Regions from separate parts of the Stenotrophomonas sp. YJH_SMC_43 genome, predicted to be linked through region 2. Evidence: riboswitches for the same ligand, from Rfam matches in the RefSeq annotation. Region 2 holds a riboswitch; the other holds the start of a gene.
What was found. Region 2 has a riboswitch for thiamine pyrophosphate ahead of AC5QAH_RS17760 (TonB-dependent receptor). Riboswitches for the same ligand answer to the same signal wherever they lie in the genome.
Positions count from the first base shown of each region.

Region 1: it holds a riboswitch for thiamine pyrophosphate, as region 2 does, so the genes downstream of both, thiC (phosphomethylpyrimidine synthase ThiC) here and AC5QAH_RS17760 (TonB-dependent receptor) in region 2, are expected to answer to the same signal.

Region 1 covers NZ_JCAFVQ010000003.1:299,385-302,793, forward strand. Annotated here, with positions in the region: gene thiC (phosphomethylpyrimidine synthase ThiC) at 1-1,683, opposite strand, end outside; TPP riboswitch at 1,766-1,867, opposite strand; gene AC5QAH_RS13585 (BCCT family transporter) at 2,113-3,409, shown strand, end outside.
Region 2 covers NZ_JCAFVQ010000004.1:162,304-165,712, forward strand. Annotated here, with positions in the region: gene AC5QAH_RS17750 (glycine zipper 2TM domain-containing protein) at 1-386, shown strand, start outside; gene AC5QAH_RS17755 (phosphotransferase enzyme family protein) at 515-1,639, shown strand; TPP riboswitch at 1,683-1,778, shown strand; gene AC5QAH_RS17760 (TonB-dependent receptor) at 1,849-3,409, shown strand, end outside.

The DNA of each region.
Region 1 (3,409 bases), on a different contig from region 2:
CAGCGTCTCGTCATGGAATTCCCTGGCCTTCTCCGGATCCAGGCCAAGATGGAACTGGTCTTCCCAGCGGAACTCGAAGCGCGCCTTGCTCAGCGCGTTGTCGCGCACCTGCGCGCCCGGATGGCCCTTGGCCAGGTCGGCCGCATGCGCGGCGATGCGATAGGCCATGATGCCGTCACGCACGTCCTGGCGATTGGGCAGGCCGAGGTGTTCCTTCGGCGTCACGTAGCAGAGCATGGCGGTACCAAACCAGCCGATCATCGCCGCACCGATCGCGCTGGTGATGTGGTCGTAGCCCGGCGCGATGTCGGTGGTCAGCGGGCCCAGCGTATAGAACGGTGCCTCGCCGCACTCGCGCAGCTGCTTGTCCATGTTCTCCTTGATCAGCTGCATCGGCACATGGCCGGGGCCCTCGATCATGGTCTGCACATCGTGCTTCCAGGCAATCTTCGTCAGCTCGCCCAGCGTTTCCAGCTCGCCGAACTGCGCGGCGTCGTTGGCATCGGCGATGCAGCCCGGGCGCAGGCCGTCACCCAGCGAGAAGGTCACGTCATAGGCCTTCATGATCTCGCAGATGTCTTCGAAATGCGTGTAGAGGAAATTCTCCTTGTGGTGCGCCAGGCACCACTTGGCCATGATCGAGCCACCACGGCTGACGATGCCGGTCACGCGCTTGGCGGTGAGTGGCACGTAGCGCAGCAGCACGCCGGCGTGGATGGTGAAGTAGTCCACACCCTGCTCGGCCTGCTCGATCAGCGTGTCGCGGAAGATTTCCCAGGTAAGTGCTTCGGCGCGGCCGTCGACCTTCTCCAGCGCCTGGTAGATCGGCACGGTACCGATCGCCACCGGCGAGTTGCGGATGATCCACTCACGGGTTTCGTGGATGTGCTTGCCGGTGGACAGGTCCATCACCGTGTCGCCGCCCCAGCGGATCGCCCACACCAGCTTCTCCACTTCCTCGGCAATGCCCGAGGACACCGCGCTGTTGCCGATGTTGGCGTTGATCTTGGTCAGGAAGTTGCGGCCGATGATCATCGGCTCGCTTTCCGGGTGGTTGATGTTGTTGGGTAGCACCGCGCGGCCGCGTGCGATCTCATCGCGCACGAACTCCGGTGTGATGATCTTCTGGATCGAGGCACCAAATGCCTCGCCCGGGTGCTGCTGCAGCAGGCCGGCATCGCGGATCGCGTCCAGGCGCTGGTTTTCGCGGATGGCGACGAACTCCATCTCCGGCGTGATGATGCCACGGCGCGCGTAGTGCATCTGGGTGACGTTGGCACCTGCACGCGCACGGCGTGGCAGGCTGCGCGCGGGAAAGCGCACCGCATCGAGCTTCGGGTCCTGCTCGCGATCGCGGCCGAACGAAGAACTCAGTCCTTCGAGCTGCTCGGTATCACCGCGCTCTTCCACCCAGCCGCGGCGCAGTTCCGGCAAACCGGCCGACAGATCGATGCGCACCTCCGGATCGGTGTACGGGCCCGATGTGTCGTAGACCGTGACCGGTGCGTTCTCTTCGCCGCCGAACAGCGTCGGCGTGCGGGTCAACGCGATCTCGCGCATCGGTACCTGCAGATCCGGACGTGAGCCGGGCACGTGGATCTTGCGCGAGCCGGGGATGGGCCGGGTCACGGATTCGGAGAGTTGCTTGGCCTGTTGCTGCAGGGCAGAGAGCTGTGCGTTCATCGGGCATCGTCCAGGAAGGTCAGGGACGAAGCGGCGGCGCACTGCTGCCGCTCCCGGACGGTCCTTGGGCGGAGTCCGGGCATGGCTGCACTGCAAAGCTTCCCTACGCCGGTATGAGCCGGATCAGGTTCCAAGGGACTGTCTCAACCGTGGCCACATGGCCGCGGTACCCCCGCTTCTTGGTGCGCATTAGACCATAGAACGCACCGCAGCTCCTGGCTGTTCCATCCACGCACGGCGTGGATCCGCTGTTTCTGTATTAACAGAACCGTGACATCGCATTCAGTAACGTGCACGCGCATCGTGCCGCTGCGGCCGGTGTTTCCTCGTCGCCTTCGCGGCCCCTGCCCGGTCTGTGCTGCATGTCGCCGGCCCCTCGCAGCAAGCTCTGCTCGCTCCCCTCAATCCCTTGATCGGAGAAGCCCCTTCATGGTGTTTCGCGTTTCCATTGCACTGGTTCTGCTGCTGGTGCTGCTCGCCGGTGTTGCACCCGGCCCCTTCAATACCGTGGTGCAGAGCATCCTCGGCGAACTCATCCGCGGCATCGGCTGGCTCTACCTGCTGGTCGTGTTCCTCGCCCTGGTATTCCTGATGTACCTGGCCTTCGGCCGCTTCGGCAACCTGCGCATCGGTGGCGAAGACGCCGAACCGGAATTTTCGCGGGCCAGCTGGATGTCGATGCTGTTCGCCGCCGGCATGGGCATCGGCCTGGTGTTCTGGGGCGCCGCCGAGCCCATTTCGCATTTCAGCAAACCACCGGAAGGGCTGGCACCTGAAAGCATGGACGCTGCGCGTGCTGCCATGCGCTACGTATTCTTCCATTGGGGCCTGCACCCGTGGGCCATCTATGCGCTGATCGGCCTGGCAATGGCCTGGTTCCAGTTCAACCGCAACGGCCGTGGCCAGGTCAGTGACATGCTGCAACCGATCATCGGCCGTCACCATCGTGGCTGGATCGGGCGTGTGGTCAACATCTCCGCGGTCGTTGCCACTGCGATTGGCGTGGCTACAGCACTGGGCTTCGGCACGGTGCAGATCGCAGCCGGCGTGGAACGCGTATTCGGCGTGCAGGCGGGCGTTCCGCTGCAGTTGACGATCATTGCGATGGCCTTCGTTCTGTACATGGCGTCCACGCTCAGTGGCGTCGGCCGCGGCATGAAATGGCTGTCCAACTTCAACCTTGCACTGGCGGCGCTGCTGTTGGCACTGGTGCTGGTGCTCGGCCCGACTGGCGCGATCTTCAATACCTTCACCACCACGCTGGGCTCCTATCTCAATCAGCTGGTGACGATGAGCCTGCGCATGTCGCCATTCTCGTCCAGCACCTGGGTGGCCGACTGGACGATCTTCTACTGGGCCTGGTGGATTTCCTGGGCACCGTTCGTGGGCTCGTTCATCGCGCGCATCTCGCGAGGCCGCAGTGTTCGGGAGTTCGTGATCGGCGTGGTGTTGGCGCCGACGCTGCTGGGTTTCTTCTGGTTCTCGGTGTTCGGCGGCACCGCCATCTGGATGCAGATCTTCGGCCAGGCCGACCTGCTGCAGGCGCTGGGCAACGGCTACGAGACAGTGCTGTTCACCATGTTCGACAGCCTTCCGTTGCCTCTTCTTCTGTCGAGCATCGCGTTGGTGCTGCTGATGATCTTCTTCGTGACCTCGGCTGATTCTGCGGTACTGGTACTGGCCAGCATGTCCACGGACGACGCTGGCGAGCCATTGCGCAAGCACA
Region 2 (3,409 bases):
GCTTCCGTGGTCTGGCGATGGCTCTGGCACTGGTGGCCGGTGTTGCCGTGGTCAGCGATGCCAGCGCGATGTCGAGGAAGGACAAGCGCACCCTGGTCGGCGCCGTGGTCGGTGGCGTGGCCGGCAACCTGCTCTCCAACGGTGATCCTGCCGCCACCGTGGGCGGCGCCGTGGCCGGCGGGGCGATCGGCAACCTGACGACCTCCGACCGCCGCGACCGTCGTTACTACGACAATCGCCGTTACGACGACCGCTACGATCGCCGTTACGACCGTGGTTACTACCGCAGCGGCTACTACGACCGCGGTGACGACCGTCGCTGGCAGCGCGAGCGCTACTACGACAACCGCTACTACCACGACCGCGGCCGCCATCGCGGCTGGTAGGCCGCGCGGCGGCATCACCGCAGCTGATGCACGGACGGGCGGGTCGATGACCCGCCCGTTTGCGTTGGCCGCGTGCATGGCGTTGAATGCGCAACCTTGGATGTGACTTTCCCCACCGGGGCTGCGGCATGAATTCTTCTTCCCACCGCGTGCAGGGCCTCAACAACGACGAGGTCGCTGCAGACTGGCCACCGATCAGCGCGGCGGACATCGCGTGGCTGCGCCGGCGTTACCCGCAGCTGGGCGAGCACAGCCAACCGCGCTGGCACAGCCCCCGACCGCTGTCGGCCGCCGCCATCGTCGACGGCGTGGACGGCGCGTTGTTCATCAAGCGCCACCACCACAGCGTGCGCAGTGCGGCCTGCCTGGAAGAAGAACACCACTTCATCGCCCATCTCGCCGCCGCCGGCGTGCCGGTAGTACAGGTGCTGCCGGCCACCGATGGCCACACTGCCGTCGAGCATGGCGAATGGACCTTCGAGCTGCATGCGGTTGGCGTCGGTGAGGACCTGTATCGCGACGCGGTGTCGTGGTCGCTGCTGACCGATATCGCGCAGGCCCGTGAAGCCGGACGCGCACTCGCACAGCTGCACCGCGCTGCGGCCAGCTATCACTCGGCGCAGCGCAGCACCCATGTGCTGGTCGCGCGCGACGATCTGATCCGCGCCGACGATCCGGTCGCGGCCATCAAGGCAGGGCTGCACGAGCGCCCCGGGCTGGCCCGCTATCTCGCGCGCATTCCGTGGGAAGCGCAGCTGCAGCGTGACGTGTTGCCGTGGCATGCCGGCCTGGCCAGGCGCCTGCGCGACGAGCCGCGGCTGTGGGCCCACAACGACTGGCATGTTTCCAACCTGCTGTGGCGCGATGGGCAGATCAGCACCGTGCTGGATTTCGGCCTGGCCTCGCCCACCAGCGCACTGTTCGACCTCGCCACCGCGATCGAGCGCAACGCGGTGGCGTGGCTGGAGCTGGAGCGCGGCATGGAGGCGGTGCGCATCGATATCGCGCTGGCCCTGCTCGACGGCTACCGCCAGGTACTGCCGCTGTCGGCGGCACGCGTGCACCTGCTGGCCGACCTGCTGCCGATGGTCCATTTCGACTTCGCACTGTCCGAAGTGGAGTACTTCGAAGGTGTCACCGGCTCGACCGCGAATGCCGACGTGGCGTGGCAGCCCTTCATGCTGGGGCACCCGGCGTGGTTCCACAGCGCGCCGGGACAGGCACTGCTGCAGGCCCTGCACGCGGCAGCCTGAAGGGCGCCGGCTCGCAAATCCGTACCATTTGTAGTGAAATGGTCACCTGAAGCGGGGGTGCCTGGATCTGCCAGGCTGAGAGAGTCCCTTGGAACCTGATCCGGTTTGCACCGGCGTAGGGAGCTTTGAGCCGCAGCCACACCCCCGTCATGGGCCGGTGCACCTGCGCGCCGTCGCTTCGTCTCCCTTGTTGTCCGAAGACGAATCGAATGAACCGCTGCCTGCGCCCCACCCTGCTCTCCCTCGCCCTCTGCGCCGCGCTGCCGCTGCACGCCAGCGAGGCCGAAGCGTCCCCCGATGCGGCTGCCACCGGCGCCGAGCATTCGCCGACCGAACTGGCAGCGGTGCGCGTGCAGGCCGGCAAACCGAAGGCCGATACCTCACGCGTGAACGCCTTCGGTGGCGGCAGCTGGAAGGACACGCCGGCCTCGGTGAACGTGCTCGAGCGCGATTACCTCGATCGCCGCCAGGTGCGTTCGCTGTCCGAGCTGGCCAGCAACGATGCCTCGCTGGGTGATGCGTATGCGCCGGTGGGCTACTACCAGAACATCGCCATCCGTGGCTTCGCGCTGGACGCCGCCACCGGCTACCGCTTCAACGGCCTGTCCATCGCCGGCGAACAGCGCCTGGCGCTGGAGAACGTGCAGTCGGTGGAGATCCTCAAGGGTGAAGCCGGCCTGGCCGCAGGCGTGATGGCACCGGGTGGCATCATCAACTACATCGGCAAGCGCCCGGCCGAAGTGCGCACCGCCACGCTCGGCACCGATTCGGAAGGCTCGCGCTACGTCGCCGTCGATGTCGGCCACTGGATCACCCCGCGTTTCGGCCTGCGCCTGAATGCCGCCTGGGACTCCAGCAATTCCTATGTCGAGCACGCCGATGGCCGTCGCAACTTCTACTCGCTGACCGCCGACTGGCTGATCGGCGAGCGCGGCAAGCTGGAAGTGGATGCCAACTACCAGACCAGCTCGCAGCGTTCGGTGTCCGGCTACCAGCTGCTGGGCGCACGTGACCTGCCGCGCGGCGTCGACCGCGAGCATCTGCTCGGCTACCAGCCATGGCAGCGCCCGGTGGATATCGCCAGCACCAACATCACCGCGCTGCATACCTACGACTTCAACGACGCCTGGCAGTCGCGCGTGTCGGTCGGCCACAGCCGCTCGGTGATCGATGACAACGTCGCCTTCGCCTACGGCTGCTACTACGCCACGCAATGCGCCGATGGCAGCGTGCCGGGCAACTACTTCGCGCCCAATGGCGACTACGACGTCTACGACTACCGCAGCCCGGGCGACACCCGCCGCAACCAGCAGGCCCGTGCCGAGCTGCGCGGCCGTTTCGAGACCGGCAGCGTCGGCCATGAGCTGACCCTCGGTGCCGACTACTTCCGCCGCACCGTGGACAAGCGCCCCAGCGTCAACGAGTACGTCGGCACCACCAACATCCACGAGGCACCGGTGCCGGTGTTCGAGCCGTCGCCGAAGATGCCCGGCCCGTCCGCACGTCGCCTGGACAGCCGCCAGACCGCCTTCTTCGCGCTGGACCGGATCAGCTTCGGTGACGACTGGCAGTGGCTGGCCGGTGGCCGCTTCGTGCGCCTGGACGAGCGGGCCTACGACAAGCGCGGCACCCCGCAGCGCCACAGCCGCCTGTCGCGCTTCCTGCCGCAGACCGCGCTGGTGTGGAAGGCCACCGACCAGCTCAACGCCTATGCCAGTTACGTGCGCGGCATTTCGCTGGGCCAGGAAGCGCCGTTCTGGACCAGCAATG